DNA from 2 places in the Pseudoalteromonas sp. APM04 genome. Region 2 is predicted to be linked to the other one. Evidence: predicted binding sites of a transcription regulator. Region 2 holds the regulator's gene; the other holds the start of a gene.
What was found. The regulator MetJ, encoded in region 2, represses methionine synthesis genes. The targets are predictions, from matches to a motif close to TAGACGTCTAGACGTCTA.

Region 1 (15,450 bases), 410 kb from region 2:
TGTGCCAATACAAAAACAACCAATGGCAATCAGCTTCTCTGCAGCATCTAAAACAGCTTCGTTAATATGAGTACGAGAACGCAGACCTACAAAGTGAGCGTCTTTAATACGTTCTTTAAGCTCGTCTTCAGGTAGCGATGTTTTAACGTAGTCTATATTGCTGTAACCATTTCGTTTTAGCGTTTCAACTGCGCTTTGGTGCACACCTTCAAGCAAGAGAATTTTAATTTTGTCTTTTGCTAACGATACCTTACTCATAACCTCATCCTATTTAATTTGAGGCCCATTTTTAGTGCCGATAATTACTTTATCAGCACCACGCATCGCAAATAGGCCATTGGTAACTACGCCAACAATTTGATTTATATCTGTCTCAAGTTGCTTAGCATTGGTAATATTTAAATTATATACGTCTAAAATAACGTTACCGTTATCGGTAACCACACCTTGGCGGTAGACTGGGTCGCCGCCTAACTTTAATAACTCACGTGCTACGTAGCTGCGCGCCATTGGAATAACTTCAACGGGAAGCGGAAATTCCCCCAATGTGTCCACTAGTTTGGTGTCATCAACAATACACACAAACTGCTTAGCAACTGCAGCCACAATTTTTTCACGGGTAAGTGCAGCACCACCGCCTTTAATCATTTCGTTTTGAGCGTTAATTTCATCCGCGCCGTCGATGTAAACATCGAGTGCATCGATATCGTTTAGCTCAAACACTTCAATACCGAGCTCTTTTAAACGCGCTGTAGAAGCTTCAGAGCTTGATACTGCACCTACTAAAGTGTCTTTAACTGTACCAAGGGCATCAATAAAGTGATTAACGGTTGAGCCTGTGCCTACACCTACTATCGTGTTTTCTTTTACAAACTCGAGTGCAGCCCATGCTGCTGCTTTTTTTAATTCGTCTTGTGTCATTATTTTGTGCTCATGTATGTCAAACGTGTGCTGCAAGTATGCGAATAATCACATCACCAGCAGTAATTTTTGTTGGGTGTTATTATGGTTTTAAGCGGTACGTCCCAAGACTCTATTGGCAATACATCAACTTTTTGGCACTCATGTGCAAGGCCTATAAGTCGTGTTTTTTGCCAGTTTTCATCGTGTAAACGAGCCAGTGTTCTATCGTAAAACCCACCTCCCATTCCTAAGCGATTACCTTGATTATCGAATGCAACTAATGGCATAAGTAAGTAGTCCAGCTCGGGTAAAGGGCATATTTGACTGCAATTTAGCTTAGGTTCAAAGATACCATAGCGATTTGCCTTCATGGGTGAGTTTTTCTCATAGCGCTGAAACAGCAAAGTGGCGCCATTAAATGGGTGTATTACTGGTAGGTAAATAACGTGATTTAAGTTCCATAATTCTTTAATTAACAAGGAGGTATCAAGCTCTCCGTCGTTACTTAAATAAATGGCGATATGTTGATTTTTAGCTGTTTTTTTTGTTTTTAAGTATTGAATAAAATTCATACTTAAAGATTGAGATGCTAAATTTTGCTGTTCATTAGACAAATTATTACGTAATTCGCGAATAGATTTTCTTATTTGGGCGCGTGAATCGCTCATTTTTCAAACTTACCAACTAATTAAAAAGCAAATAAAGCAGGAAACGCCAAGTACACCGCAAGTATAATAAGCAACGTAACAACCGTAGCTATTAACGAATAAAGCAATGCATTACTGCGTTTTTTAGGCTGAGTTATTAGTTCCTCGTCCAGTAATAGCTCTTCGTCTTGCCATTCGTCTTCATCTACTTCAGGGGTTTTTGTTTGGTTTTCAGGTAAGCGCTGCTCAAGGTCTTCGAGTTTTTCTTCTAGCCTGATTAAACTGCTGGTTATGTAGTCTAATGCGTCAAAAATACGCTCATCTCGCTGGCTATCACTTACCGTTTGAGTGGTTTTTTCAGTATTTGTCGATACAGCTTGAAGCTTACTTTTAATACCCATTCCAACAAGTAGCTTAGCTTGTTTTAATGCTTTGTTTTTATCGCTAGGCGCAAATAAAGGCTTACCTTTAAAAAATAAGGCTACTTTTTCTTCTGAGATTTTTAGTTTTGCCGCCAGTGTTGTACACGCTGTTTTTGAGTCAACGTTATCAGCGAGTCCAGCAAACATAACGCGAAAGTTATCGGTCATTTAAATATCCCTAAAGCTTTATAATTAAATGAGTATATACCTAAAGTATAAAAAAGTTCGAGGACCAATTAATAGTTATTTTTTAAACTATGAATTAGCGTTGCGTTACATAATTGCTAGCTATAAAAAAGGCCCTTAAAAGGGCCGTTTTTTTGCTTTAGTCTTAAAGACCCGCTGCTGCGCGAAGTGCGTCAGCTTTATCTGTGCGTTCCCATGGGAATTGGTCACGGCCAAAGTGGCCGTAAGCTGCAGTAGGAAGGTAGATAGGGCGCTCTAAATCAAGCATTTGAATTAAGCCGTAAGGGCGTAGGTCAAAATGTTCACGAATTAATTCGATTAAACGTGCTTCTTCTAATTTACCAGTACCAAACGTTTCAACACTAATAGAAGTTGGCTCTGCAACACCAATTGCGTAAGATACTTGTAATTCACACTTATCAGCAAGGCCAGCAGCCACTACGTTTTTAGCCACGTAACGTGCAGCGTATGCAGCTGAGCGGTCAACTTTTGATGGATCTTTACCAGAGAAAGCACCACCACCGTGACGTGCCATACCACCGTATGTATCAACAATGATTTTACGTCCTGTTAAACCACAGTCACCCATTGGACCACCAATTACAAATCGGCCTGTTGGGTTAATAAAAAACTTAGTTGCGCTTGTGATTAGTTCAGCAGGAAGTACTGGCTTGATGATGGTTTCCATCACAGCTTCTACTAAATCGTTTTGAGAGATGTCTTCGCTGTGCTGAGTTGACAGAACAACCGCATCAATACCTACTGGCTTACCGTTTTCGTATGCAAAAGTAACTTGAGATTTTGCATCTGGGCGTAACCAGTTAAGCTCGCCGCTTTTACGTACTTGTGCTTGACGTTGAACTAAACGGTGAGAATACGTAATAGGTGCAGGCATTAACACTTCAGTTTCGTTACATGCGTAACCAAACATTAAGCCTTGGTCACCAGCGCCTTGTTCTTCTGGGCTAGTACGGTCAACACCTTGGTTAATGTCTGGAGACTGTTTACCAATGGTGTTTAAAATTGCACACGAGTCAGCATCAAAACCCATGTCTGAGTGAGTGTAGCCAATTTCACGTACTGTTTTACGCGTAATTTCTTCTATATCAACCCATGCGCTAGTAGTGATTTCACCACCAACCATAACCATACCAGTTTTCACGTATGTTTCGCACGCAACGCGGGCATGAGAGTCTTGCTCTAGGATAGCATCAAGAACCGCATCAGAGATTTGGTCGGCGATTTTATCCGGATGACCTTCAGAAACAGATTCAGAAGTAAATAAATGTTTTGCCATTGTAATTATGCTCACAAATATTGCGCTTCACAAACGTCGGTATTAGCGCTAAAAAATTAAGGGGCGTATTTTATCTAAAACGAAACACCTTGCATAGTGTTTTTACGCCTAGACGTCTAAATTAAATTAGTTATGACATTATGGTCTTAAAAAATATTCATAATACCTCATTTTTATAGGGTTTTTAATTGCACACAGACCCCACAATAAGTAAGAATGGTCGCAATAAAAGTGCTCTTGTAACTTGAGTACATAAACGAACACATAAATACCCGCGCAAATACATATATAAGGTAGGAGAATTCATGCCATCTCGCAAAGAACTTGCAAATGCTATTCGCGTCTTGTCAATGGACGCAGTACAAAAGGCCAAATCTGGTCACCCTGGAGCCCCTATGGGCATGGCTGATATCGCAGAAGTATTATGGCGCGATTATCTAAAACATAATCCATCAAATCCAGAGTGGGCAGACCGAGATCGATTTATACTGTCAAACGGCCACGGTTCAATGCTTATCTATTCTTTATTGCACTTAAGTGGTTATGATTTACCGTTGGACGAAATTAAAAACTTCCGTCAAATGCACTCTAAAACACCAGGCCACCCAGAATACGGTTATGCGCCAGGTATCGAGACCACTACGGGCCCACTAGGCCAAGGGATCACAAATGCGGTAGGCATGGCAATTGCTGAAAAAGCGCTTGCGGCACAATTTAACCGTGAAGGTCACGACATTGTTGATCACCATACCTATGCATTCATGGGCGACGGTTGTTTAATGGAAGGCATTTCGCATGAAGCCTGTTCGCTTGCCGGCACATTAGGCCTAGGCAAGCTGGTTGCTTTTTGGGATGACAACGGCATTTCTATTGATGGTGAAGTTGAAGGTTGGTTTAGCGATGACACACCAGCACGTTTTAAAGCGTACGGCTGGCACGTAATTAGTGGCGTTGATGGCCACGATAGCGATGCAGTAAGTGCTGCAATTAGCGAAGCAAAAAGCGTGACTGATAAACCAACACTAATTTGTTGTAAAACAATTATTGGTTACGGTTCACCTAATAAATCGGGTAGCCACGACTGTCACGGTGCACCATTGGGTGATGACGAAATTAAAGCATCGCGTGAGTTTTTAGGTTGGACGGGGGATGCCTTTGAAATCCCTGAAGACATTTACGCACAGTGGGATGGAAAAGCTAAAGGCCAAGAGCTTGAATCAAGCTGGGACGAAAAGTTTGCAGCCTATGCAAAAGCATTCCCAGAGCTTGCAGCTGAGTACAAACGCCGTACAAATTCAGATTTACCTGCCGACTGGGCTGAAAAGTCACAAGCGTATATTGAGCAGTTACAAGCAAACCCGGCAAATCCAGCATCTCGTAAAGCGTCACAAAATGCATTAAATGCATTTGGTCCATTATTACCTGAATTTATGGGTGGCTCTGCCGATTTAGCAGGTTCAAACTTAACAATTTGGGAAGGCTCTAAAGGCCTAACAGCGGACGATGCAAGTGGTAACTACGTTTACTACGGTGTGCGTGAGTTTGGTATGTCGGCAATTATGAACGGCATTGCACTTCATAAAGGCTTTATTCCTTACGGTGCAACGTTCTTAATGTTTATGGAATACGCACGCAATGCGGTTCGTATGGCTGCATTAATGAAGCAACCAAGCATTTTTGTATACACGCACGATTCAATTGGTTTAGGTGAAGATGGTCCAACTCACCAACCAGTAGAGCAAATTGCCAGCATGCGTTTAACTCCTAACCTTTATAACTGGCGCCCGTGTGACCAAGTTGAGTCAGCAATTGCATGGCAACAAGCTATTGAACGTAAAGACGGTCCTACATCGTTAATATTCACACGCCAAGGTCTTGAGCAACAGGCGCGTGACGCACAACAGCTAAGCGACGTCAAAAAGGGTGGTTACATCCTTAGCTGTGACGGCAACCCAGAGCTAATTATTATTGCAACCGGTTCTGAGGTGCAATTAGCACAAGATTCAGCTACTGAATTACGCAGCCAAGGTAAAAAGGTACGTGTTGTATCTATGCCATGTACTGATGCATTCGAAGATCAATCGCCTGAGTACAAAGAAAGCGTATTACCAGCAAGCGTTTCTCGTCGCGTAGCGATTGAAGCAGGTATTGCTGATTATTGGTACAAGTATGTAGGCCTAAATGGTGCTGTAGTCGGTATGACCACTTTTGGTGAGTCTGCACCAGCTAACGAGTTGTTTGAGCACTTTGGCTTTACGGTTGAAAACATCGTAAACAAAGCAAACGCACTTTTTTAATCGTTTTTGATTAAATAAGTTAAGTAACTTAAAAACCCGCCAATGTGCGGGTTTTTTTATGCCCATATATGAAACAACTTCATCTTAAGCGTTACTGCTTTTCTTGCAAGAAAGTAAGCTATCAGGCAAGGTAGTGCGATAAAATTTATAAATAAAGATCTTTAAATTAATAGCAGGAGCTAAAATGTCTCAGTTTGAAAATGTAAGCGTAGTTAAAAAGGCCAACGTGTATTTTGACGGTAAAGTGTCAAGCCGTACGGTTGTATTTAGCGATGGAACTACCAAAACATTAGGCTTTATGCAGCCGGGTGAGTTTGTATTCGATACCAGTAAAAAAGAACTCATGGAGCTTTTAGGTGGCCAGTGGGATATTTTATTACCAGGCGAGAGTGAGTGGAAAACATTTAATGCGGGCGAGTCATTTAATGTAGACGCTAACGTAAGCTTTAAAGTAAAAGTAAGTGATTTTGCCGACTACTGTTGCTCGTACACAGATTAATAGCTAGCACAGCTAGACGTCTGAAAGCCCATGATTTATGGGCTTTGCATAAACTTTGCGCAACACATGATTTAAATCACCAAAAACCGCAAATAAACCTCAAATATCTCTCTTTTTTCCTTGTGTTAATCTAAATAGCCCCCAATACTATTTATGAGGTAACAAATAAAAGGATACCCTATGAAAATTAATCTTTCTGGTCACCATGTTGAAGTTACTGACTCTATTAGAGAGCACATCAACGAAAAATTTTCTAAAATTGAGAGCCACTTTCCATCACTTATTTCTCTCGATATGATCTTGTCTAAAGAGCATCATAAAATCCAAGCCGAAATTAGCACTAATTACGAAGGTGCGCGAATATCAGTAAAAGGGGAAAACGAAGTAATGTACCCAGCTATTGCAAGCGCAGCTAAAAAACTCGATGCAGCACTAAAACATCGAAAAGGGCAAATAAAAGCAAATTTACACGAAAAGCCTGTAAGTACAACGCCAGAAATAGCGCACGAAATCATCCAAGAGATGGAACTAAAATAATTTTTAGTCCCAAAGCACTATAAAAAAGAGCCTTATGGCTCTTTTTTATTGCCTTTAATTTAGGTAAGTTATGCAGCCTTCGGTGTTATTAATTGTGAAAATTAATAACCAGAGTGAATAACACACATAATTTGAGAAATTAATGCAGCAAACACACACTTCTTGGAAATCTCACGTAGGCGCACTAGGCCCTGGTATTTTAATGGCAACCGCAGCAATTGGTGGGTCTCACTTAGTTGCATCTACTCAGGCTGGCGCGCTATTTGGCTGGCAACTATTTTGGTTAATACTGGCTGTTAACGTATTAAAATATCCGTTTTTTCGCTTTGGTATGGAATATACCTTAGCCACTAAAAACAGTTTAGTAGAAGGCTATAAAAACAAAGGTCCGGTGTATTTTTATAGTTTTATAGGCCTAAACATACTCGCTGCTGTTGTTAATACCGCAGGCGTATTACTACTTACCGCCAGCTTACTGCATTACGCATTGCCTGTAGTTATAGAGATAACCCTGCTATGTTGGATATTGCTCGGTGTGTGCTTAGCCATATTATTGTTAGGGCACTTTAAAGCGCTCGACAGCGTTGCCAAAGGCATAATGGGGTTATTAACACTGGCTACTGTTATTGCGCTAGTTATCGCATTTAGTAATGGCCCAATGGCGCCAGCTGACTATGTTGGCCCGTCACCGTACGAACTTGTTATGCTCAGCTTTATGGTCGCGTTAATGGGTTGGATGCCAGCACCCATAGAAATATCAGCCCTTAGTTCGCTGTGGCTTAAAGAAAAACAAACTCAGCAAGTGGTTACTAAAAGCCAAGGCTTGTTTGATTTTAACGTAGGCTATTGGCTAACAGCCTGCTTAGCATTGGTATTTTTTAGCTTAGGTGTGCTGGTGCAATACGGGCAAAGCAGCAGTATTGAGCTTGGCGGTGTTGCCTTTGCTAAACAGCTTATTGATATGTACGCACTGACTATTGGCGAGTGGGCAAGGCCGCTGGTATCAGCTATTGCTTTTTTATGTATGTTTGGCACTACACTTACCGTGCTGGATGGCTACGCACGTACACTTAACGAGTCACATAAATTGCTTGGTTTTGGGCAATCAAAACACAGCCTAAATATTTGGTTAATACTACAAGCACTAGCTGGCATGGCCGTTATTTTATTTTTTAAATCAGCTCTTGGCCCCATGCTTACCTTTGCCATGACACTTGCTTTTGTAACCACCCCCGTTTTTGCATGGCTTAACTTTAGCCTAGTTCGCTCAGAGCCAGCTATTAAGCACAGCGTATTACTGCGTAGCTTAACGTGGCTAGGCTTAGTGTATTTAGTTGGTTTTGCTGTTGCGTTTGTGGCGTGGAAACTAGCAGCCTAAATATAGCCACTTACTTTAGGGTTTTAATTTAAGCCCTAAAATATAAAATTTTAGGATTAAACGAGGCATAAATGGATATTAGAACAGGCGAGCTTTCAAACCCTCACGTTATAAAGCTACTACAAGCGCATCATAACGATATGCTAAAACACTCACCCGTTGAGAGCGTACATGCACTTAATGTAACTAAACTCACTCAGCCCGATATAACTTTTTATAGTTTATGGATTGATAATAATTTAGCGGGTGTTGGCGCATTAAAAGTGCTCAATGCCACGCATGGCGAAATTAAATCAATGCGCACCTCAAGCAACTATTTACGCCAAGGCATAGCCGCTAAGTTACTCACGCATATTATTGAGCAAGCAACACTGCGAGGGTATAAAAAACTTAGCTTAGAAACCGGCACTGCTAAGGCATTTTTACCCGCACAAAAGCTTTACGTCCAATTTGGTTTTAAAGAGTGCGAACCGTTTGGGAATTATGAACTAGATCCGTATAGCCTGTTTATGAGTAAATTCCTTTAAAGTGAGTAGAGGATATTATGGCTTATAAAGTTGAACTTAAAGCTCCAGCACTGGATGAATTCGCTAATTTACGTAAACAAGTAAAGTGGCAAAACCCTGACTATAAAACATTAAAAGCAAGCATCGAAAACTCACTTTTTTGGGTCACTGTATACGACACTGATAAGTTAATAGGCACTGGGAGAGTGATTGGTGATGGCGCAATGTATTTTTATATTCAAGATATAATTGTTGCGCCTAGCTATCAAAAACAAGGCATTGGTCATTTAGTTATGACCCATATTGAAAACTACCTAAGCAACACATGCTCTAATAGCGCAACAATAGCTTTATTAAGCGCTCATGGTAAAGAAAGCTTTTATATTCAATATGGTTATGTAAAGCGTGATGGCGATGGTTTAGGGTTAGGAATGTGTAAGTTTATTAGCAAGTAATGGCTATTGCTGCATGATATCAAGATTATTAAAATAGTTTTTAGAGGTATGGCGGAATGGGCAAACGTGATTTATTTTCAGAATTAGCTACAACACTTGATGATGCCAAAGCGCATTCTCAAGGAAAACTTGCGTTAAGCACTCATAAGGTAAATGATATTAACGATCTTGCTATCTCACCCGATGAAATAGTAAATATTAGAGAAACATTTAATATGTCGCGCAGTGTGTTTGCTGACATCTAACATACTTCAGCAAGAACGCTCGAAAACTGGGGGCAAGGTCGCAGCGCACCAAATGGGCAACCAATTATCTTGTTAAAGCTTGTGCATCGTCATCTAGGGACGCTAAATCATGTAGCTAAGTTGTAGTTCTTTTGGATTATTTATTTTAAAAGACAAAAAGAAAGACGCGACCTATCGCCTTCTTGTGGCTGCTGAGAGCGATAAGCGGTCGATCAGGTGAGTCGTTTTTAACTTAGTAAGGATAAGAGGACACTTTCCTCTTGTTGCATATTTATATAAGTTACATAAAGCAGAATATATATAGCTAGCAATAACTTATGCTTTTTGCTATTAATACAAACTCATAAAATAAGGACGTTTTCGCGCTAAAAAAGGGAAAGTGTCCTCTGATAAAGTTGTTAGGTATACACATGAGTCTTCTGCCAATGGCTGATTCAGTGTCCGATGAAAAGGACGTGAAAGTAGCTAAAAGGATCATTGCTGAAAAGCAATTAGTTGGTGCTGCCAATAACACAAAATGGAATGAACTCATCTCAGAAATGCGAGAACTCCCTAATCCACCTTGCTACCGAACTAAGGTAGTTAATGGCTACATATCGGGCTGGGATAGCGAATGGTATTATCACTTACCATTCCCATTACTTAACGTTGAGTGGATTGATATAGAACTAACTGAAACTGTATTAACTTTGGTGCGCAAAATTGGCTTTGAGTTCGAAACAACCAAGTCAACAATCAGAGTTTGGGGTTACTTTCCAAAGTGTTACGAGAGTTTCGGTGAAGAGTATGCCTAACAAGAATTTAAAGCGGGACTGTGCTCCTCACCCGTTTTAGTGGACACCTCCTCATCACTTTGAGGAGGCTAACATGCCTAGATATACCCAACCTAGAAAGACTTGGTTTTACCCCGTTAATTTCAAAATCAAAGCAGTCGAACTAAGCTTACGAGACGATGTCATGTCAAAGGACGTTGCCGAGGCGCTGGATATTCATCCGTTAATGCTTAGTCGTTGGCGAAAAGAGTATCGAGAAGGTAAGTTTAAAAACACGCCGCGCCATCAAAGCAACAACAAAACAATGAGTAAACTCCCAACAAAAAAAGAGCTGGATAACATTCAAAAGCTTAAGAAAGAAAATGAGCGTCTCAAGCAGGAGAATGACCTGCTAAAAAAGTGGCAACGGTATCTGGCGGAAGTACATCAGAACGATTTGGATTCATCCAAAAGTTCGGACAAGCCTTAGGCGTCAAATACTTGTGTTCTTGGCTTAATGTGTCGCGTAGTGGGTTCTATGCTTGGCGTGAGCGTACAGTGTCAGCTAGAGCGCTGTCAGATGCTAATTTGTTGCTGAAGATAAAACACGTCTTCAATGTCAATCATCAAACCTATGGTAGCCCACGCGTATTTCATGCGCTAAAAAAAGAAGGTGTAAACACAAGCCAAAAACGTGTTGCCCGCTTAATGCGAGAAAACGGTTTAAGAGCTAGGGCGCTTAAGACTTACAGTAAACCGGCGAAGGTTAAGTTCTTTTATAAAGAGATAGAAAATAAACGCAAAGATAGTGAAAAGGCCACAGCAATCAACCAACAGTGGTCTGGCGATATTACGTATTTAAAAGTCGGGGCTCGTTGGCATTACCTTGCAGTGGTTATCGACTTATATTCACGTCGAGTAATCGGCTGGGCGTTTGGTAAAAACAAAACAACGGAGCTTACGTTAAAGGCGCTAAGGCTTGCGATAAAAAAACGACAGCCAACAGAAAGTGTATTATTTCACACTGACCGAGGTGCAGAATACCGTGCTCACGTTGTACAAAAGTATTTGGCTAGCAAAAACATCAAAGCCAGTATGAATAGGCCTGGGTGTTGTACTGACAACGCAGAAGTCGAGTCGTTCTTTCATTCGCTTAAAGCAGACTTAATTCGAGGAAATAAATTTGAGAGTAGCGGTAAACTATTATCAAAATTAAAGGTTTACCTAAATTACTTTTACAATAGACAGCGATTGCATTCGAGTTTAGGATATAAATCACCTGCCGAGTTTGAATCGGCAGTTAATTGAAACGTGGACGGTGTCCACTTTATCGGGTGAAGATCACTGCTAACAGTTTGCTCGGTTTCGCTTCGCTACACAATTTTAGCAAACAATTATCAGCCCCTTAAATGGGCGTTGGTATGACTCCCATTGTCAAGTTAAACGCACTGATCCTTGCCTAACTTTTTAAGCCATAATTATTTTAGCTCGAATTAGAGCGAGTTAATACATAGGATGAAGCAAGTAATGTCGTCGGTTATCTTGCTGATATTCGTTGGTTATTACTATTTCTAGTAACAGAGCAGACCTTACTTATTTCGTCGTGGCACCTGTCTTCAGTCTATGTTCGTGGTTCAATGCAGCGTTAGCTGCATTGCCATCCTAACGCCGTCGGTGGTTGTGCCACACCCGATGCTTGATCCCATGCATTAACTCTAATTCTTTTATCATGCGGGTACTCTTGCCAATCTAAGTTTTTTATTCACTGGCGTAAGCACCACTTCTCTTGCAATAGCCCATATGTACGCAATCATTTCTCGGGCAATGGCGGTAACAACCAGATTGTAGTGTTTCCCTTTGGCTATCATTTTTTTATAGCGTTTGCAGAGCCTAATCTGTGCTTTCCACGCAATATCAATAATGTCCTTTGGTAAACCTTCTTGTCGTTTTTGCATATCTGTGGATATATTTGCTGCATAGCGATAAGTATGTGCACCTTCCACAAGAAGGCGCCTTGCTCGGCCGTTCCCGCATTTTGTGATGGCGCCAATATGGCGTTTGCCACCACTCGAGTGTTCACTGGGTACAAGACCGAGATAACTCATTAATTTGCGGGGATGGTCGAAACGCGATAAATCGCCAAGCTCAGCAACAACGCCAGTGGCGACCAACAAACGGACACCACGCATAGCTTGTATTGCTTTTACTACAGGATAATAACGCCACTGGTGAACGTGGTGTGTTAGTTCATTATCTAGCCGCTCAAGTCGGCTTATTCGTTCGGTAATTGTGTGTAAAAATTCTTGTAAGACGATGTGCTGAGCGGGGTGTGGCAACACAAGCTCAGTGAGCCAACGTAAATGTTTTTGTGACCAATTCGCAGTGCCTTTGTAATTAATATTATTGCGAAGCAGCAGCGCCTTTAATTGATATTTGGCATCTTTTAAATCCTTCATGGCTACTTCGCGTGCACGAGATAAATCACGTACAGCTTCATCTTCAGGCTCAGGAACATAGATAGGTGTTAAATCTTCAGACTTAAGTAATTTAGCAAGCTTAAGGGCATCACGTTTATCGGTTTTAATTTTCTCACCAGGTTTTTTAGGAATAAGAGAAGGTGCAACCACATAACAGCAATGGCCAAGGCTGGTAATTAATCGGTAAATCCAATAACCACATGGGCCAGCTTCATAAACAAAATGAAGTGTTGCGCCAGGGTATTTCGATTCGAACTGGCGAACAAGCTTTTGAACGGCCATTTTGGAAGACGAAACTCGGCCAAGATGAACAGGTTGCGCACCTCTATGTTCTTCAATATAGGCAACTTCATTGAATTCTTTATGTGTATCAAGACCGATAAAAAGTATGCTATGTTTATTCATGTTAGCCTCTGCTGTTTAGTTAATTGACAAACTAATTATGGCTCTGGCTTTGAATTAAGCTAACCCACGAAAAGCGGAGGCTAACACCGTGTGGGAGTCATTATGTCTAGGTTTCTTGTGAAATTCTTCATCCGTTCAAAAATTCTCTTTTCTCTCTTTGGATTAAGTTTCATATGGTTTTTAATAGTCTTCCAAAGTGAACTAGCAAACCCTGACGTCGTGTGTAGTGCAGACTTAATTACTAAAAAAGAGTCTGTTTGCTTAATAAATATAATGGATTCTGAACGTTTCAGAGTCACCGTAAATTACGGTGGCTCTCGCGAAGCAAGTCAAGAAAAGGTAACTATCAAGTTACTTCTAACCGAAGACAGTACAGAAAACTGGTCAATAGTCCTAAGCCCAAGAGCAGCAAGCTACTCAGGGCAAACAAAACGGTATTATGGAACCTTAAACTATGGCACATTCAACAATGAGTTCCTTAAAGGAGCCACATTGACAATTCACGCCAGCGAAAATATTTCTTTGTTTAAAAAATTCGAAGTCAGAGTAGTAAGAAACCCAAATGGATCAAAAGTCTATTTGTGGGCAATAATCACTCTGATATTTCTTTTTTTGTCTATTTGGTTTAGGACTTCAATCTTTGTAAAAGGCATCGGCAGACCATTACTATATTTACTCTTTCTTTTCGTATCGTTAATATTGCTCGCGTGGGAACTGTGAAAAACCTAACAAAACACTTAAGGCACTCGCGCTGCTCGTTGGGACTCTAACACATGGGCTGCGTCACTTCGTTCCTTATTTTAGCCCATGTGTTATCGCCCCTTAGTGGGGTGTTATATGCCAAAGGTTCTTTGATGTTAGCTGAGCCTTACAATACCTTATTGGTGATAATTGTTTGCATCTTAGCCGCCTTGCATTTTAGTGGAAAACTTGGGAGTGTAAATAAATCTCCAACGCTAAAATATATGAATGAAAAATATCCTAAGCTGCCTAGATACATAACTGGTTTAGCTATATTTGTTGCAGTAGTTAAGAGTTTGATTTTGGTGATAGATGGCATATAACAAAACAATCAACAACATTCGCTTCGCTCATTGGGAAAAGCTTCGCTGTCGCTCAGGTTTTCCCTTTATTGTAAGCGTTACGAACGTCCGCAATTGGTTGTGAGTTCAACTGGTGAATGCAACGCTATCCTTATTATTAGTTAAAGGAGCGTTTACATGAAACAGAGAAAGCGTATTTATTATAATGCAGAACAAAGAAGGTTAATTTGGGATCGATATCAGCGCGGTGATAGTGCGCATGATATAGCAAGATTATTTGATCGATACCATTCATCTATATTAGGTATTATCCATAAAACAGGTGGTGTTCGGCCGCTTGAGCCCAAACGCTCACCAACGACACTAACTCTTGCAGAGCGAGAAGACATTTCACGAGGGTTAGCAGCAGGTAAGTCACTTCGAGAAATAGCGAGATATCTTAATCGCTCACCTTCCACTATTTGCCGTGAAGTACACCGCCACGGCGGGATTAAAAAATATCGAGCGAGTAAAGCTGACAAAGTTGCCTGGGAAAATGCCAAACGCCCTAAGCCTTGTAAGCTGTATGGCAACAAAGAATTATGTTTAATCATTGCTCAAAAGATGGAATCTGCATGGTCACCTCAGCAAATCTCTGGTTGGCTTAGGCGGAGATACCTGTAGTGGCATAGTTAATTTGGCCACCCATTAAGAAAGAAATGTTATGCTAATAAGCATACAAATTTGGGTGAAAAAATGACGAAATTAAAACGCGCAACGTATTCTGCGGCAATCAAGTTAGAAACAGCTCAGCTTGTAGTTGACCAAAGTTATACTCAAGAAGAAGCAGCCAAAGCGATGGGGGTGGGTAAATCAACCGTCAGTAAGTGGGTTACTCAATTAAAGCAAGAGCGGAATGGCCAGACACCATCTGCTTCACCAATGACGCCCGAACAAATTGAAATCCGCGAACTTAAAAAGCAAATCCAACGCATTGAATTAGAAAAGGATATATTAAAAAAGGCTACCGCTCTCTTGATGTCCGACTCCCTGAACAATTCTCGTTAATCGAGAAGTTAAATCAACGAGAGCGTTATCCAATTAGTGTGCTATGTAGTGTATTCAATGTGCATCGCAGCAGCTATAAGTACTGGGTCATACGGGATACAACGCCGACGCCAGAGCAAGTAAGGCTAGAGGCTGAAGTTAAAGCAATACATGCAATGAGCGGTGGCTCAGCTGGGGCACGGACAATCGCAGCAATTGCAACGAATAACGGTTTTGAATTAAGCCGTTATCGCGCCGCTAAGCTCATGATTAAACTAAAACTAGAGAGCTGCCAAGTACCACAACATCAATATAAAAGGGGTAGTAATGAGCATCTTGAAATCCCAAATTTGCTAGATAGGCAGTTTGATGTTG
Region 2 (15,450 bases):
GAAGCTAACACCATACCCGTAGCAACAGCTTCACCATGAAGCCACTTACCATAACCCATTTGGGCTTCAATTGCGTGGCCGAAGGTATGCCCCAGGTTTAGCAATGCTCTGAGACCTTGTTCTTTTTCATCCTCAGCAACGATTAACGCTTTAATTTCACAGCACCTATAAATGATATGCTGCAGGCATGTTTCATTTAGCTGCTGTAAGTTTTCAACATTTTGCTCTAAATAAGTAAAAAGCTCGGTATCGTATATTAAACCATACTTGATAACTTCAGCCATTCCTGCCGCAAACTCTCTTTTTGGGAGTGTATGAAGAGACTGAGTATCAATAAAAACAGCTTGTGGCTGATAAAAAGCCCCAATCATGTTTTTTCCTAACGGATGGTTCACCGCTGTTTTTCCACCAACAGATGAATCCACTTGCGATAAAAGTGTTGTAGGTATTTGAATAAACGGCACGCCACGTTGATAACATGCAGCTACAAAACCAGTTAAATCGCCAACTACGCCACCACCTAATGCAATTAAACAAGTATCGCGACCACAATTATTTTGCAGTAAAAAAGCGGATATTTTTTCAAACCACTCTAGTGACTTGTATTGCTCACCATCAGGTATGATAAAGGAAAGAGGATTTAATTCAGCTAATGAATCAAGTAAGCCTTGTAGGTATAAAGGTTCTATTGTGTCATTAGTAATGACGATAGGCCGACAATCACCAATATGATGAATTAGACGGCCATTATCTTGAAGTGCAGATTGCCCAATATAAATAGGATAACTTCGCTCGTCCAAATTAACAGTTAATTTAAGCATGCTCAGCTAATCCTTTATTATGTATTGGTTTTAAAAATCTAATTTCTCAATGATTTGATTTGCAACGACTTTAGCGCTTTGCTCATCAGTGCGTACAACAAAATCAGCCACTTCTTTGTATAACGGTTCGCGTTCTTCTGCTAAGCGCTCTAGTACATCACGAGGTGCTTCTTCTGTTTGCAGTAACGGGCGACGCTTGTCGCGTTGTGTGCGTGCAACTTGCTTTTCAATAGGTGTCTCTAGGTATACAACGATACCACGAGCCGAAAGCTTGTTTCGAACTTCTTTACTCATTACTGAACCACCACCTGTAGCAAGAACAATACCTTGCATTTCAGTTAAGTCGCCAATAACAGATTCTTCACGAAGTCTAAAGCCTTCTTCACCTTCAAGATCGAATACCCAGGCAATATCTGCACCCGTGCGGCGTTCGATTTCTTGATCAGAATCAACAAATTCAAGGTGTAATTGATCGGCAATGTGACGACCAATTGTGCTTTTTCCAGCCCCCATGGGGCCAATTAGAAATATATTACGTTTCTCAGCCATATCTTTTAGTACAAACGAACTCTAAAATTTGAAATAAAACCCCGCCTAACGACCTGGCCCCAAAATTAAGGAGGGGATTATCTCAGTAATTGCAGGGGTATTTCAAGTCAATTAGAATAAAAAGCCACATAACGAGCAATTAAACTAAATAATCACCCGTTGATTAACAAAAAAGTACCTTATTTTAATCTATTTGTATTTTTGGTGTCACGAAAATAAGCAATTCACGCTTTTCATTAAATTCACTAGTGCTTTTAAACAACCTACCAACATAAGGAATATCACCTAACACCGGCACTTTATTTGTAGTGTTGATTATCTGCTGTTGGAAAATGCCACCCAGTACGATAGTTTGCCCGTTTTCTACTAATACTTGTGTTTGAATTTCTTGAGTATCTATCGAAACGGCCTCACCGGTCCCTGTTTGTACAGTATCGCCACGTGTATCTTGCGTGATAATTAAGTCTAAAATTACTTTATTATCAGGCGTTATATGTGGTGTCACCTCTAAACTAAGTACTGCTTTTTTAAAGCTTACCGTTGTTGCACCACTAGAAGCTGATTCTGTATAGGGTATTTCAGTACCTTGTTCAATGCGCGCTTTTTGCTGATTGGCAGCAATAATACGCGGGCTTGCAATAATCTCGCCTTTATTCTCTTCTTCAAGCGCACTTAACTCTAAATCGATTAATGTCCCGTTGGCGAGTTTTGCTATGTGGAGGCCTATACTTGCCGCTGGGTTTGTAATAGGTAGATTTACATTTAATCTATCTGTTAAGTCAGGGATTACGCCATTTGAAATGGTTTCAGCGCCTTCTAAAGAACCAGATATGCCATCACTACCTTGCTGATCGCTAAATCCCCAACGAACACCTAGGTCCTCAGTTACGTTATCACGCACTGTTACCATACGAGATTCAATAACAACCTGTTGAACCGGTATGTCCAGGGTTTCAATCATACGTCTAATATTTTCTATGCTCTTAACAGTGTCTTTAACGAGTAAAGTGTTAGTACGCTGATCAACCGACACACTTCCGCGTGGGGTAATGATGCTATTAATATCGGTTTTAAGTAAGTCAGCAAAGTCTTCAGCTTTGGCGTAATTTAATCGCATATATTCGCTGTAAAGCGGCTCTAAATCTTCAACTTGCTGCTTTGCTTTTAGATCTTTTGCTTCACGGGCTGCAAGTTCTTCTGCTGGCGCTACCATTAAGATAGAGCCATCCATACGCTTGTCCAACCCTTTTATACGTAATACGACATCAAGTGCTTGATCCCACGGCACGCCATCTAAGCGCAAGGTAATGTTACCGGTAACGGAATCACTTGTTACTAAGTTAAAGTCGTTATAGCCTGCGATAATTTGTAACGCTGCACGGACTGAAATATCTTGAAAGTTTAAGGTCATTGGTCGACCTTGATACTCTTTACCACCATCTAGGTAAGCATTTTGAGTTTCATCTTTTTCAACTGTGAGGGTAAGAATATTGTCTATTTGCTGATACGTGAATGTAAACTCGGCATTAGGTTCTATAACAACGCGGCTTCGCCCTTCCTCTTTAAACGTTTCGATAGTACTAACAATGGTACCAAAGTCTAAAACATCTAACTCATAAAGTAGATCGTCCAGAATATCTGTATGGTGAAAATCTGCGTAAATTTTGCCGCCACTTTCGTGAACCTCTATAGCAGCTTGAGTGTCTTGTAAAAATACAAGTACCTTTGCCTCACCTTTCTCACCACGTCTAAAATCAATAGATTGGATGCGGTTAATGTAGTTTCCACTCACATCACCTGTCAGAACGGCTTCATCTTCAGTTACTGAACCGGTTAATGGATTATCCGATACACGTATTGAAACTAAGTTGTTATTAACTTCTGTTTCATACATTTTTAATCTGTCTAGATTAACTGTTACCTTTAAACCTTGCTCAGATAACACATTGGTGACACTACTAATACCTGCTTGATTAACTTCAACGTCATTTAATCCTAACTCTAACTCTGCGGTATCAAAAAACATTTCAATACGCGCTGGGCTGTTAAATACTTGAATTTGCGGTTCTAAAGTTATCTCTTCGTCGAAAACAAGCTGTAGTTCGGTTTCACCTTTAAGTAATGGGTTATAACGTACATCGTAAAGCAATGGTCCTGCCAAAGCATTGTTAGCACAAACCAAAGCGGCTGTTGCAAATAAAGCTCTCGCAATGCGATTAAACCAAAGAACATCCTTATGCATGTTATTTTTACCTTTTTTATTATTAATTTGCGCCATCAGTTGCCGCCTCTAACATTTCCAGTTTAGTCAGGCGCTCTTTCCAACAACCAGACCCATCAGGGATTAATTCAACTAATTCTATAAAATCGTTACTCACAGCTTTTACCTTGCCATCGTAACTACCCAAATAATTACCAATCGTTACACGATGTAATGTTTCATCTGCGGCAGTTATAAGCGCCCAAACTTGACCACTTGAACCAATTGTACCTTTCATTGCTAAATTATCTAACGGGTATTTTTCTAATGGCTCTCTGCGTCTGTCTGGATCTGGGTGTAAACAGTTTTTTATTTGCGTCAGTTTGTTCTGAATTATTTCAGGTTGAGGTGCCACAAATGGACTTCGTAAATTTCCAGCACTATATTCAAAAATCTCAAATTGAGTAAGCTCAGGAATCGACTCAACTTTAGGCGTTGTGCTTGCTTTTACCTGGTCAATAAACTCTTTTTGTTCCGAGGTATCGTCGTTACACCCCACTAACGCAACAACAGCCAATAGCGGCATTAAATGAAGGAGCCTCATTTTTTAACTCCTTCTTCATAACGGTAAGTTTTTGCTACAACACTAAATGTTAGTTGTTTTTCGCCAGAAGACGTAATAGAAAAGTCATGCAAACTAACTATTCGTGGTAACTGAGCAACTTTGCCAACAAATTCACCAAATTCATGATAAGTACCTACTACTTCTATTTTGATAGGTAGCTCTGTATAAAACTCTTTTTCTACTTCAGGTAACCAACCAATTTTTAAAAATGTTAAACCGCTCGTTGTGCCAACATAAGACAAATCGTCAAGTAAACCAGGTATTTCGTTTGATGTCGGTAACCGCTTAAGTAATTGAGAAAACTTGTCTTCCATTTCTATCATTTGTTGGCGATAAATATCTAGCTTACTCGCTACAGCGTATTTTGTTCTGTAGGTACTTCTTAAGTCGACCTCTTTTGATACCGCATTATGGTAGCTATCAATCTCATCAGAAACTAACAAGCTATAGCTAAAAAATAATATGAGCCCAGCAACAAATGCACAGCAAATTACCTTTACAGCAGCTGGCCAATCACCAATATTGTCTAACTCAATTTCATTCCAATCTATTTCGCCAAGCGCTTTAAAATCAAGGTTCATTACGTACCTCACCAATCTCATCAAATGGTTTTACGTAAAACTCCATACTAAAGTCACTTAGTAAACGCGAAGACTGATCACCTGCTACAATATCCTGCATGGTCAAACGCTCTAACAAATATGAACTTTGTACCTGGCGGATCATAGTAGATAAACGGTTATTTGATTCACTTCGGCCAAGTACATAAATCTGGTTCCCTCTGCGCTCCAGCTTTGTTAAGTAAATACCTTGAGGTACTATTTTTGTTACTTCATCCATAATTTGTGTGCCAAGGTTACGGCTACTTTGCAGCTCTTCGATTAATCGCATTCGCTGCTGTAGGTTTTCTTTTCGTTTGTCTAATTCTCTAATATCACTGATCTTTCGATCAAGCATGCTTATTTCAGAACTTAAGTAATTATTTTTTAAGTTTTGTCCGTCTTTTAATGCACTGTAAAACATACTTAATAAGTACATACTTAAAAAACAAGCTACAACAATTCCAACTAGTATGGTTACAAATTTCTTTTTAGATTCTTCGCGCTGCAGTTCTCGCCAAGGCAATAGATTTATATGTGGCATGATGAAAAGCTCCTTAATGCCAAACCTGTTGCAATTGCAAACTGTGTTCGGTGACGCTGCATAACATTACGATCTACTTTTGGCGAAATTTCCATATTTGCAAACGGTTCTGCAACAACACTGTGTATTCCTAATTCTTCAATTAATAAGCGATCAAGCCCTTTGATCATAGATGTTCCACCGGTAAGCACAATGTAGTCTATTTGTTCTTTGCCACTCGTTGTTAAAAACATTTGCACCGCTCTACGTACTTGCTGAAGCAACGCTGTTTGAAATGGTGCTAATACCTCAAAGGTATAATTCGGTGGTAAGTCGCCTGATGTTTTACCTATTTCAGCTTCGTCAAACCCTTTGTTGTAGTAGTTAACAATACTATTTGTGTATTGATCACCACCAAAAACCTGGTCACGTGTATAAATAGTTTCACCAGCTTGCACAACACTTACAAGCATGAGTACGGCACCAATATCTACAACAGCAACACACTTATTGAAGGCATCGCTGGGTAGTTGTTGATAATAAACGTCCATCGCACGGCTTAAAGCGTAGCTTTCTACATCAACAATCTTAGTATCGAGATTAGCCTCTTCTAATGCGCCAACACGTGCTTCAACACTTTCTGTTCGGGCAGCTGAAAGTAATACATTCATTTTACTCGGGTCAGCTTCGTTAGTAGAGAGCTTTTCGAAGTCTAAGCTAACTTCATCAAGGGGGTAAGGTATTAAACTATCTGCTTCAATTTCAATTTGAGATTCAAGTTCTGCATCGCTCAACGACACATCCATAAAAATTACTTTTGTAATAACCGTTTGCCCTGACACCGCCACTGCTGCATTTTTAAGTGACTTAGGTAATTTTCTTTTTAATTTTGTTATTACATTACCAATCGCTTCAATATCTTGAATCGTTCGTTCACTCATGGCGCCTTTAGGCATGGGCTCAATTGCTAGGGCCTCTAATCGAAATCCACTTTCAATTTCTCTCAGAAGCACCGCTTTAATCGAGTGCGATCCGATATCAATTCCTACCATCATTGGCGACGGCTTTTGAAATAGTTGACTTAGCATGTTTGCAACTTGGCCTTTGTTTTAATAATAAACAAGTTATAATTTTTTTCTGAAAAAATATTATTCATTTTTTAATCAATATATACTATCAGTCCAAACTCGCAATTGGGAGTCCATTTAGGGAAATATAAGTGATTTTATTAAAACGAACTTTACAATTTTTTATCATTTGTACGTTAATCGGTCTGATAACTTTGGTCAGTCTTTATTACTACGTTAAACCTGATATCCCCAGTGTGCAAGTTTTAAAAGACGTGCAATTACAAACTCCTATGCAAGTATTCACTAAAGATGGCCTTTTGATCAATCAATTTGGTGAAAAACGTCGAATTCCGGTCACTATTGATGAAATCCCACAGCCTCTAATTGATGCATTTTTAGCAACTGAAGATAATCGCTTTTATGACCATATAGGTATAGACCCTATTGGCATAGTTCGCTCTGCTATTGTTCTTATTTCTACAGGCGAGAAAAAACAAGGTGCTAGTACTATTACCATGCAACTTGCACGTAATTTTTTCTTAACCCGAGAAAAAGCTTATATCCGTAAAATAAAAGAGATATTCATCGCTCTACACATAGAAAATGTACTTACTAAAGATGAAATTTTAGAACTTTACCTAAACAAAATCGAGCTAGGTAACCGCGCCTTTGGTATTGGAGCTGCCGCTCAAGTTTATTACGGTAAAGAGTTAAAAGACTTAACGCTTGCTCAAATGGCGATGATTGCTGGCTTGCCAAAAGCGCCTTCGGCGTTAAACCCAATTCGCAACCCTACCCGTGCAAAAGCACGCCGTAATGTTGTACTTGGTCGTTTATTAACTGAAAATTACATAACACAAGACGTGTATGATGATGCAACAAGCCAACCTATTACCGCTTACTTTCATGGTGCTGAAATAGATTTATACGCACCGTACATTTCTGAAATGGTGCGTGCAGAAATGGTTTCACGTTACGGAATAGACAAGGCATATAATTCAGGCTTTAAGATATTTACCTCTGTTGAGTCTAAAGTACAAAAAGCGGCGCAAACCGCGCTAGTTAATAATCTTCATAGCTACGATATGCGTCATGGCTTTAGAGGCCCAACCGCTATTTTATGGGATCCTGAAAAACAATCAGCGCTAAGTGAAGAGAAAATACTAGCTAAACTCAATGAAGCCAAAGAGATAGGAACGTTAAAAGCAGCTGCTGTTATTAACGTGGATGAAAAAAATGCCACGGTATTGCTTAAAAATGCAGAGCAAATAAACCTGAATTGGGACAACTTAAAATGGGCACGCAAATACATAACTCGTTATCGCCAAGGTTTTGCTCCAACTACGGCAACTGAAATATTAACGCCAGGAATGCAAATCTGGGTGCGTAAGAACAGCAATAACGAGTATGAACTAAGCCAACTACCTGAAGCATCAAGCGCAATTGTTTCACTTGACCCACAAGATGGCCGCATTAAAGCTATTGTTGGCGGCTATAGCTTTGAACAGAGCCAATACAACCGAGCTATTCAAGCAAAGCGCCAAGTGGGGTCAAACATAAAACCATTTATTTATTCTGCTGCGCTTGAAAACGGCTATACGCTCGCCTCAATTTTAAACGATGCGCCAATTAATCAGTGGGATAAAAGCCAAGGTGTGGCATGGCGACCTAAGAATAGTCCGGCTGTTTACAATGGCCCGATTAGAATTCGTCGCGCGTTAGCACAATCTAAAAACGTCATATCAGTTCGTTTGCTCCGAGGTGTTGGTTTGCAACGAACAGCAGATCACTTACTAAAATTTGGCTTTAAAAACTCAGACATCAACCGCAGTGAATCATTAGCACTGGGCAGTGCTTCAATTACTCCAATTGAACTAGCGCGCGGTATGAGTGCATTTGCAAATGGTGGGCATTTGATTGAGCCGTACTTTATCTCAGAAATCCAAGATGCTTACGGTAATAGTTTGTTTAAAGCTAATCCTTCAGTAGTGTGTGACGACACTTCAGCTCAGCCATTAACCCCAGACAATGCCACTGGATTATTCCCACAACAAAATACTGATACACCACAATTAAAATGTGCCCCTCAGGTCATATCAAAACAAAATGCATTTTTAATTGCTCAAGCAATGCATAGCGCTGTTTGGGGAGGCGGAAACTGGTCACATAAAACGGGTTGGTCAGGAACAGGTTGGCGCGCTCAAGCATTAGGCCGTCGTGATCTATCAGGAAAAACAGGCACAACTAATGACTCTGTAGATACTTGGTTTAGTGGCTTTAATCGAAATGTGATGACCTCGGTATGGGTTGGTTTTGATAACCCTGGCAACCCGCTAGGCAGAACTTCATACAATAATAATCTTGATAGCGGGCAAATATCAGGGGCTGAATCTGGCGCTAAAACAGCACAGCCAGCTTGGGTTGAGTTTATGAAAGTTGCGCTTGAAGGTAAACCTGAAGCCCCCATAGAGCCGCCAGAAGGTTTAGTGTCTATTCGGATTGATTTAGAAACCGGTTTATTAAGTCATAAAAATGATTACACCAGTCGCTTTGAGTATTTTGACAAAGGCACCGCCCCCACAAAATACGTAATGTCTCAACCAACAGATATATTTGAAGAAGACACTAAAACAGAAGAAGAACTGTTTTAAATAAAGAACGGCAGCCATTGGCTGCCGTTTTTAGTTAATACCAAATTTAACTGTTCTAAATAAGAATTTTTTAACGCATGTAGCGACACGTTTAGCCCCGCAAAATGATTAGGTATTATTGCGGATTGATACAAGGCCCTTGTAACCTTTATTTTATATTTTGTACCAACCAATATAAGTCAGAATGAATACCCGCAGCGGTTACTTCCTTACCCGCACCAGGCCCTTGAATCACAAGAGCGTTAGCGCTATACCACTTACTATTAATGACAAAAATATTATCGCCAGGTGTTAAATTAGCTAACGCATCACCAATAGGAGTATAAGTAATACCTACTTGGGCGGTTACTTTATTTTCCGTAATTTCAAGTAAACCCGTGTAACGAAGTACGGAACTTTGTGCTTTGGCATTTGCAGCATGAGCGTCAATAAAGTCATTGAGGGTGGATTCATTAGCTAAAAAGTCGTCCCAACTTCCTATAGCAAGCGTTTCGGGCATGAGTGCTGATAAGCTTATATCATCAAGGTCGAGCTCTAAACCAAGCTCTCTGGCAAGTATAAGCAGTTTACGCTGCATATCACGTCCTGATAAATCTTCACGCGGATCGGGCTCTGTGAACCCCATCTTTTGTGCTTCAAGCACCAGATCAGAAAATGGTATTGTTCCGTCAAACTTACTGCATAACCACGATAACGTGCCTGAAAAAACACCTTCAATACGAGTAATTTTGTCACCACTGTTTTGCAAATCTGCCAATGCAAAGTTAACAGGTAAGCCTGCACCTACGCTTGTGTTGTAGCGCCAATGCAAATTTCGCTCACTAATACTCGTACGCAAAGCTTTATACCATGCTGTATCAGCAGTTCCAGCGTATTTGTTAGCACTGATCAAGTGGCAATCTAATGCAACAAACTCCGGGTATAACTGGCTAAATGCCTCGCTTGCGGTAATATCAACAACCACTTTATGCTCATAATCAAGCTCACTAATTATGTTTAGTAATGTTTGGTTATTATAAGCTTTGCTTTGTGAGAGAAAATGCGTTTTCCAATCAGCAATGTTTATACCACTGGGATTAAAAAGTAACGTTTCAGAGCGTATTAACCCAACCAATTTAATTGTAAAGTCATCAGAGAAACGCTCGAATTGAGCTGACAGCTGCTCTATAAATACCTCTCCCACATTTCCAAGGCCCGCGATTATTAAAGCAACTTCTTGGCCTTTATTAATAAGCTTATCGTGTAAAACACTCAGTATGTCGCTATCTATAACCTGATCCGTTAATAGTAAAATGTATCCACTGTCTTGGTGAATAAAGCGCGGCTCGATGGCATGAGCATTTAACGTATCAATAGCCAACACATTCAGTTTTGAAATATCATTAACAGGCGCAACAACCGCACAGCCATTTAAGCTCGATTCGCTAATGTTTGCTCTACCCTCAAAAAAACTAACAACTTTATATGTTGAAGCAGCGGGTACAACTAAATAAGTTTCACCATTTTGACTAAAGTGATGAATGCTGTGTTGAATAAGCTGGCTAACATCTGCGACTTCGCCTTCGGCCAGCTTTTCAACTGTTAATAAATCGATGTTGTTTAACGTGGTAATAAAACGCTTTTGTTTTACATTTCCTTCTTTAACTATATCTGTAGGCGTTGCTTGCACATCAAAACTACTACGAACAGATAGTTTTATATCGCTGTTTCTTAAAGGAGAAAGCGTTTTAGCGTGTAAAACAGGATTACCTAATCGCGCTAATAGGTTAGCTTGACCTCTACACACTTTATTGTATTTAACCGCTTTACTAACTTTGCGAGGGTCTGTGCTGTATACACCTTGTGTATCGGTCCAAATACACACCTGCTTAGCATGGCAGTAATTAGCGAGTAAGGTTGCACTATAGTCACTCCCATTGCGACCAAGTGTAACCGTGTCACCCAACGTATTTGATGCAATAAAGCCTGTGACAACATTAATGTAGTCTGGGGTTATAAACTTCGCACATTGCTGCGCATTTTGGGTATGTAACAATTGCCCATTATTTAATGTAAAAAGTGTTCGAGCATCAAGGTCACAAGCATTAATATTTAATTGCGTAAGGTAAAGCGCCAATAAGCGTGCAGACCATACCTCACCATGAGCAAGCAAGGGAGCCTCTTCCAAGCCTTGGTTTTTTATCAATTCACTAATCGCTGTTAGTTCACTATGCAAACGCGTTAAAGCAGTTCGCTTAAGATCTGCATGGAGTAACTGTGTGATTAAATCAGTTTGATGATTATTTAATTGCAGCAATATATCAGCAACGACATGCGTATCTTGTTGCTGATAGCTTTGCCATAACTTCACCAAAGTATCGGTTGTTTTTCCCGCCGCAGATACAACAACACAATCGCCCGGCTGAGTATGATCTAAAATAATACTCGCAACCCGCTCATACCGTTGAGCCGAACTAAGGCTTGAACCACCAAATTTATGTACTGTTTGTGTCATATTGTTCACCAAAGCGCTGGATGAGCGGCACTTAATTTAATGTCACCGCCAGCTCCTTTGTTTAAATTTGCTTTACTGCCTGGCTTTACAAGCTGAAACACGCGCTCTAAATCAGCTAATAAGTCGTTTATATCTTCTATACCTACTGAAACTCGAATAAGTGTATCGCCCACTCCCGCCTCAAGACGTGCTTTAGGCTCCATGCCAGCATGGGTCATAGTTGCAGGATGGCATATTAAGCTCTCTACTCCGCCCAAAGACTCTGCCAAGCTAAAGTCACGTAAGCTGGTTAAAAACGCCGCAGCATCGTTTATGTCGCCTTTAATATCAAAACTCACCATGCCACCAAAGCCTAGTTGCTGCGCTTTGACTAATTCATGCTGAGGGTGTGATTCAAGACCAGGGTAATAAACTTGGCGAACAAATTCCGATTTTTCTAAATATTTAGCAATCGCTAATGCGTTTTCTTGATGCTGCTTTAAACGCACATTTAGTGTTCGCAACCCGCGCAATGTTAAATAACTATCAAATGGCGCACCTGTAATACCTATATTGTTTGCCCACCATGCCAGTTCATCGCCCAGCTCTTGTGAAGCAGCAATCACCGCACCGCCCACTACATCTGAATGACCATTGATGTACTTGGTGGTGGAATGTACAACTATATCAACACCAAATTTAATAGGGTTTTGTAATGCTGGTGATAAAAATGTGTTGTCGGCAGCGACTAAAGCACCGCACTGCTTAGCAACATCGGTTATTGCTTTAATATCAGTTAAGCGTAGTAATGGGTTACTTGGTGTTTCTATCCAAATTAGCTTAGGCTTAATTGCTAAAATTTTATCTAAACTTTGTGCTTGTGTTAAATCTAAAACTTCTAGCTTGAGCAAACCGCGCTTTTGCAGTGAAGTAAATAAACGATAGCTTCCGCCGTAACAATCATGTGGGATCACTAACGTATCGTCATGATTCAGGATTTGCGTAGCCAAATGAACGGCAGACATACCCGTGGCAGTAATAATACCGCGTGCGCCACCTTCAAGCTCAGCCAAGGTTTCGGCTAAAATATCACGATTGGGGTTACCACTTCGCCCGTAATCGTATTGACGCTTTGTATCAAAGTCGGCAAACGAATAGGTGGTTGATAAGTAAATAGGTGCGACAACTGCGCCATGATGTTTGTCTGCTTCAACACCACTTCTTACTGCAATGGTTGCTTTATTTTTTTCGCTCATATTCGTCACCTATTTAATTTGGATGTTTAGACGTCTAAAAGAGTAATTTATCTTATTAAAGATGTCAAAACATTTAAAGCTCCAGATGGCTAAAAAACTAGTATTTGACTATCTTTTTTAAATCGATAGAATTTCACGCATATTCATATGCATTGTAGTGCATATGAGCAATTATTAATCTGAGGCGACGATACATCTTATGGCTAAATGGAATGGTGAGTATATTCACCCATACGCAGAACACGGGAAAAAATCAGAACAAGTAAAAAAAATTACCGTTTCAATCCCACTAAATGTATTAAAGGTATTAACGGACGAACGCACGCGTCGTCAAATTAATAACTTACGTCATGCAACAAATAGTGAATTACTTTGTGAAGCATTTTTACATGCATTTACCGGTCAACCTTTGCCTAACGACGACGACTTACGCAAAGACAACGCCGAAAAAGTGCCTGAAGAAGTGAAAAAAATAATGCAAGAAATGGGGCTAGAAGTGCCTGTTTTAAACGAAGACTAAACGTAATTTAGACACAAAAAAACCTCAATTAATTGAGGTTTTTTTTGTGTCTAAATTACAGCTTAGTCGTTATTCCATATAGTTTTCTGGTAAATCAATTTGTGCAACACCTGACTCTACAGCAGCTATTGCAACCGCTTTTGCAATACGCGGTAATAAACGAGGATCCATTGGTTTTGGAATAATATACTTATTACCAAACTCCAGCTTATCAACACCCGCAGCTGTCAGTACTTCAGCAGGTACAGGCTCTTTGGCAATACTTCTAATCGCTTCTACAGCTGCAATTTTCATTTCATCATTTATTGCACTGGCGCGTACATCAAGAGCACCGCGGAATATAAACGGAAAACACAGTACATTATTAACTTGGTTAGGGTAATCTGATCGACCCGTTGCCATAATTAGATCGTTTCGAGCAGAATGAGCCAGTGCAGGATCAATTTCTGGATCTGGGTTTGAACAAGCAAACACAACTGGTTTTTCTGCCATTAATTTTAAATCATCGGCAGCTAATAAATTAGGCCCCGATACACCAACAAATACATCTGCATCTTCAATAACATCTTGCAACGTGCGCTTGTCTGTATTGTTAGCAAAAAGTTTTTTGTATTCATTTAAGTCATCACGACGAGTATGAATAACACCTTTACGGTCAAGCATATAAATGTGCTCGCGCAAAGCACCACACTTAATTAACAGCTCCATACAAGCAACCGCAGCAGCACCGGCACCCAAACACACAATAGTCGCATTTTCGATAGACTTGCCTTGCACCTCAAGCGCGTTCAACATACCCGCAGCAGTTACAATGGCTGTACCGTGCTGATCATCATGAAATATCGGGATACTGCAGCGCTCAATCAATGCTTTTTCTATTTCAAAACACTCTGGCGCCTTAATATCTTCAAGGTTAATTCCGCCAAACGTGTCGGCAATATTAGCAACTGTATTAATAAAGTCTTCAGTAGTGCGGTGTTTCACTTCGATATCAATAGAATCAAGGCCAGCAAATCGCTTAAACAGTAACGCCTTACCTTCCATTACAGGTTTTGAAGCAAGTGGGCCTAAATTACCTAAGCCTAAAATTGCAGTACCATTAGTGATAACCGCAACCATATTCCCTTTACCTGTGTATTTATAAGCGTTTGCAGGGTCTGCAGCGATTTCACGTACGGGTTCTGCAACTCCTGGGCTATATGCTAATGCGAGATCTTTTACCGTTTCAGCAGGCTTTGTTAGTTCAATGCTAATTTTTCCTGGAACGGGATGCGAATGATAGTGTAGTGCTTGTTCACGAAAGTCTGACATAACGCGATTGTATCCTGCAATTAAAGTAAAAGTGAGAGGTGAAGTTTAGGCTACGATACCCTTATTATTTTTAAATTCCAAGCAATATCAGGTCTATCCTGTTATATGCTAGTTCGATTAATTTTAAGAGGTTTTTCAATAACTTTTGTAAATTATATCGACACTTTATAAATAAAAATTCATCCAATAACGGATTCTAAAGGCACATTTGTTCTTTCATTATTTTTTATAAAACATCTTAATAAAGTACTATAAAAATAAGCAAAAATAGGCTTATTCACATACTTTAAAAACATATAACTTCACGTTAGCTACATTTAACTACTTAGTTAAAAAATGAACTAATTAAAAATATAGAGAATAATTTGCGGTTTGTCTGTAAAGGTTTATGCATATTCAGAATAAGAACAGGAAATAGTTATGCATAGCAGGGGAATATGAAAATCGAGCAATAAGCTAAATAATTTGTTATTTAGCTGTCCTATATTAAAAAATATTGACGCCGTTCGTGTAAAACTTAATTTTTTAAATCGAAACGTTATTACTATTAAATTGGTATAACTAAATTAAAAGCATAAAAAAAGCACCCTAAGGTGCTTAATTTAACGAGACAGCAAAATTTACTTCTTGCTACCAAGTGCACCGAAACGCTTGTTGAAACGATCAACACGTCCGCCAGTGTCTAAAACTTTTTGCTTACCAGTGTAAAAAGGGTGACACGCTGAACATACGTCAAGGTGAATGTCTTTACATAGAGTAGAGCTTGTTTCGAATTTATTGCCGCATGAACAAGTTGCAGAAATTACTTCGTACTTAGGGTGAATACCTTCTTTCATAGAAACCTCTAGTTAA

Region 1: the regulator MetJ is predicted to act here: its motif matches at 3,557-3,574, upstream of metK (methionine adenosyltransferase).

The regions. Positions count from the first base shown of each region.
Region 1 is NZ_CP094441.1:793,298-808,747, forward strand. Features, by position in the region: gene serA (phosphoglycerate dehydrogenase) at 1-258, opposite strand, end outside; gene rpiA (ribose-5-phosphate isomerase RpiA) at 268-921, opposite strand; gene MTP24_RS03730 (5-formyltetrahydrofolate cyclo-ligase) at 975-1,571, opposite strand; gene MTP24_RS03735 (hypothetical protein) at 1,592-2,140, opposite strand; gene metK (methionine adenosyltransferase) at 2,304-3,455, opposite strand; gene tkt (transketolase) at 3,761-5,752, shown strand; gene MTP24_RS03750 (pyrimidine/purine nucleoside phosphorylase) at 5,937-6,251, shown strand; gene raiA (ribosome-associated translation inhibitor RaiA) at 6,432-6,788, shown strand; gene MTP24_RS03760 (divalent metal cation transporter) at 6,931-8,166, shown strand; gene MTP24_RS03765 (GNAT family N-acetyltransferase) at 8,238-8,693, shown strand; gene MTP24_RS03770 (GNAT family N-acetyltransferase) at 8,711-9,127, shown strand; gene MTP24_RS03775 (hypothetical protein) at 9,184-9,372, shown strand; gene MTP24_RS03780 (DUF6678 family protein) at 9,783-10,166, shown strand; one part of gene MTP24_RS03785 (IS3 family transposase) at 10,240-10,545, shown strand; one part of gene MTP24_RS03785 (IS3 family transposase) at 10,548-11,432, shown strand; gene MTP24_RS03790 (IS110 family transposase) at 11,852-13,006, opposite strand; gene MTP24_RS03795 (hypothetical protein) at 13,861-14,070, shown strand; partial or broken gene MTP24_RS03800 (helix-turn-helix domain-containing protein) at 14,227-14,706, shown strand; one part of gene MTP24_RS03805 (IS3 family transposase) at 14,785-15,043, shown strand; one part of gene MTP24_RS03805 (IS3 family transposase) at 15,043-15,450, shown strand, end outside.
Region 2 is NZ_CP094441.1:383,253-398,702, reverse strand. Features, by position in the region: gene aroB (3-dehydroquinate synthase) at 1-821, opposite strand, end outside; gene aroK (shikimate kinase AroK) at 852-1,370, opposite strand; gene MTP24_RS01850 (type IV pilus secretin PilQ family protein) at 1,555-3,648, opposite strand; gene MTP24_RS01845 (pilus assembly protein PilP) at 3,635-4,174, opposite strand; gene MTP24_RS01840 (type 4a pilus biogenesis protein PilO) at 4,171-4,776, opposite strand; gene MTP24_RS01835 (PilN domain-containing protein) at 4,766-5,338, opposite strand; gene MTP24_RS01830 (pilus assembly protein PilM) at 5,326-6,405, opposite strand; gene MTP24_RS01825 (penicillin-binding protein 1A) at 6,537-9,038, shown strand; gene metL (bifunctional aspartate kinase/homoserine dehydrogenase II) at 9,187-11,532, opposite strand; gene metB (cystathionine gamma-synthase) at 11,538-12,767, opposite strand; gene metJ (met regulon transcriptional regulator MetJ) at 12,967-13,287, shown strand; gene MTP24_RS01805 (malic enzyme-like NAD(P)-binding protein) at 13,357-14,598, opposite strand; gene rpmE (50S ribosomal protein L31) at 15,219-15,434, opposite strand.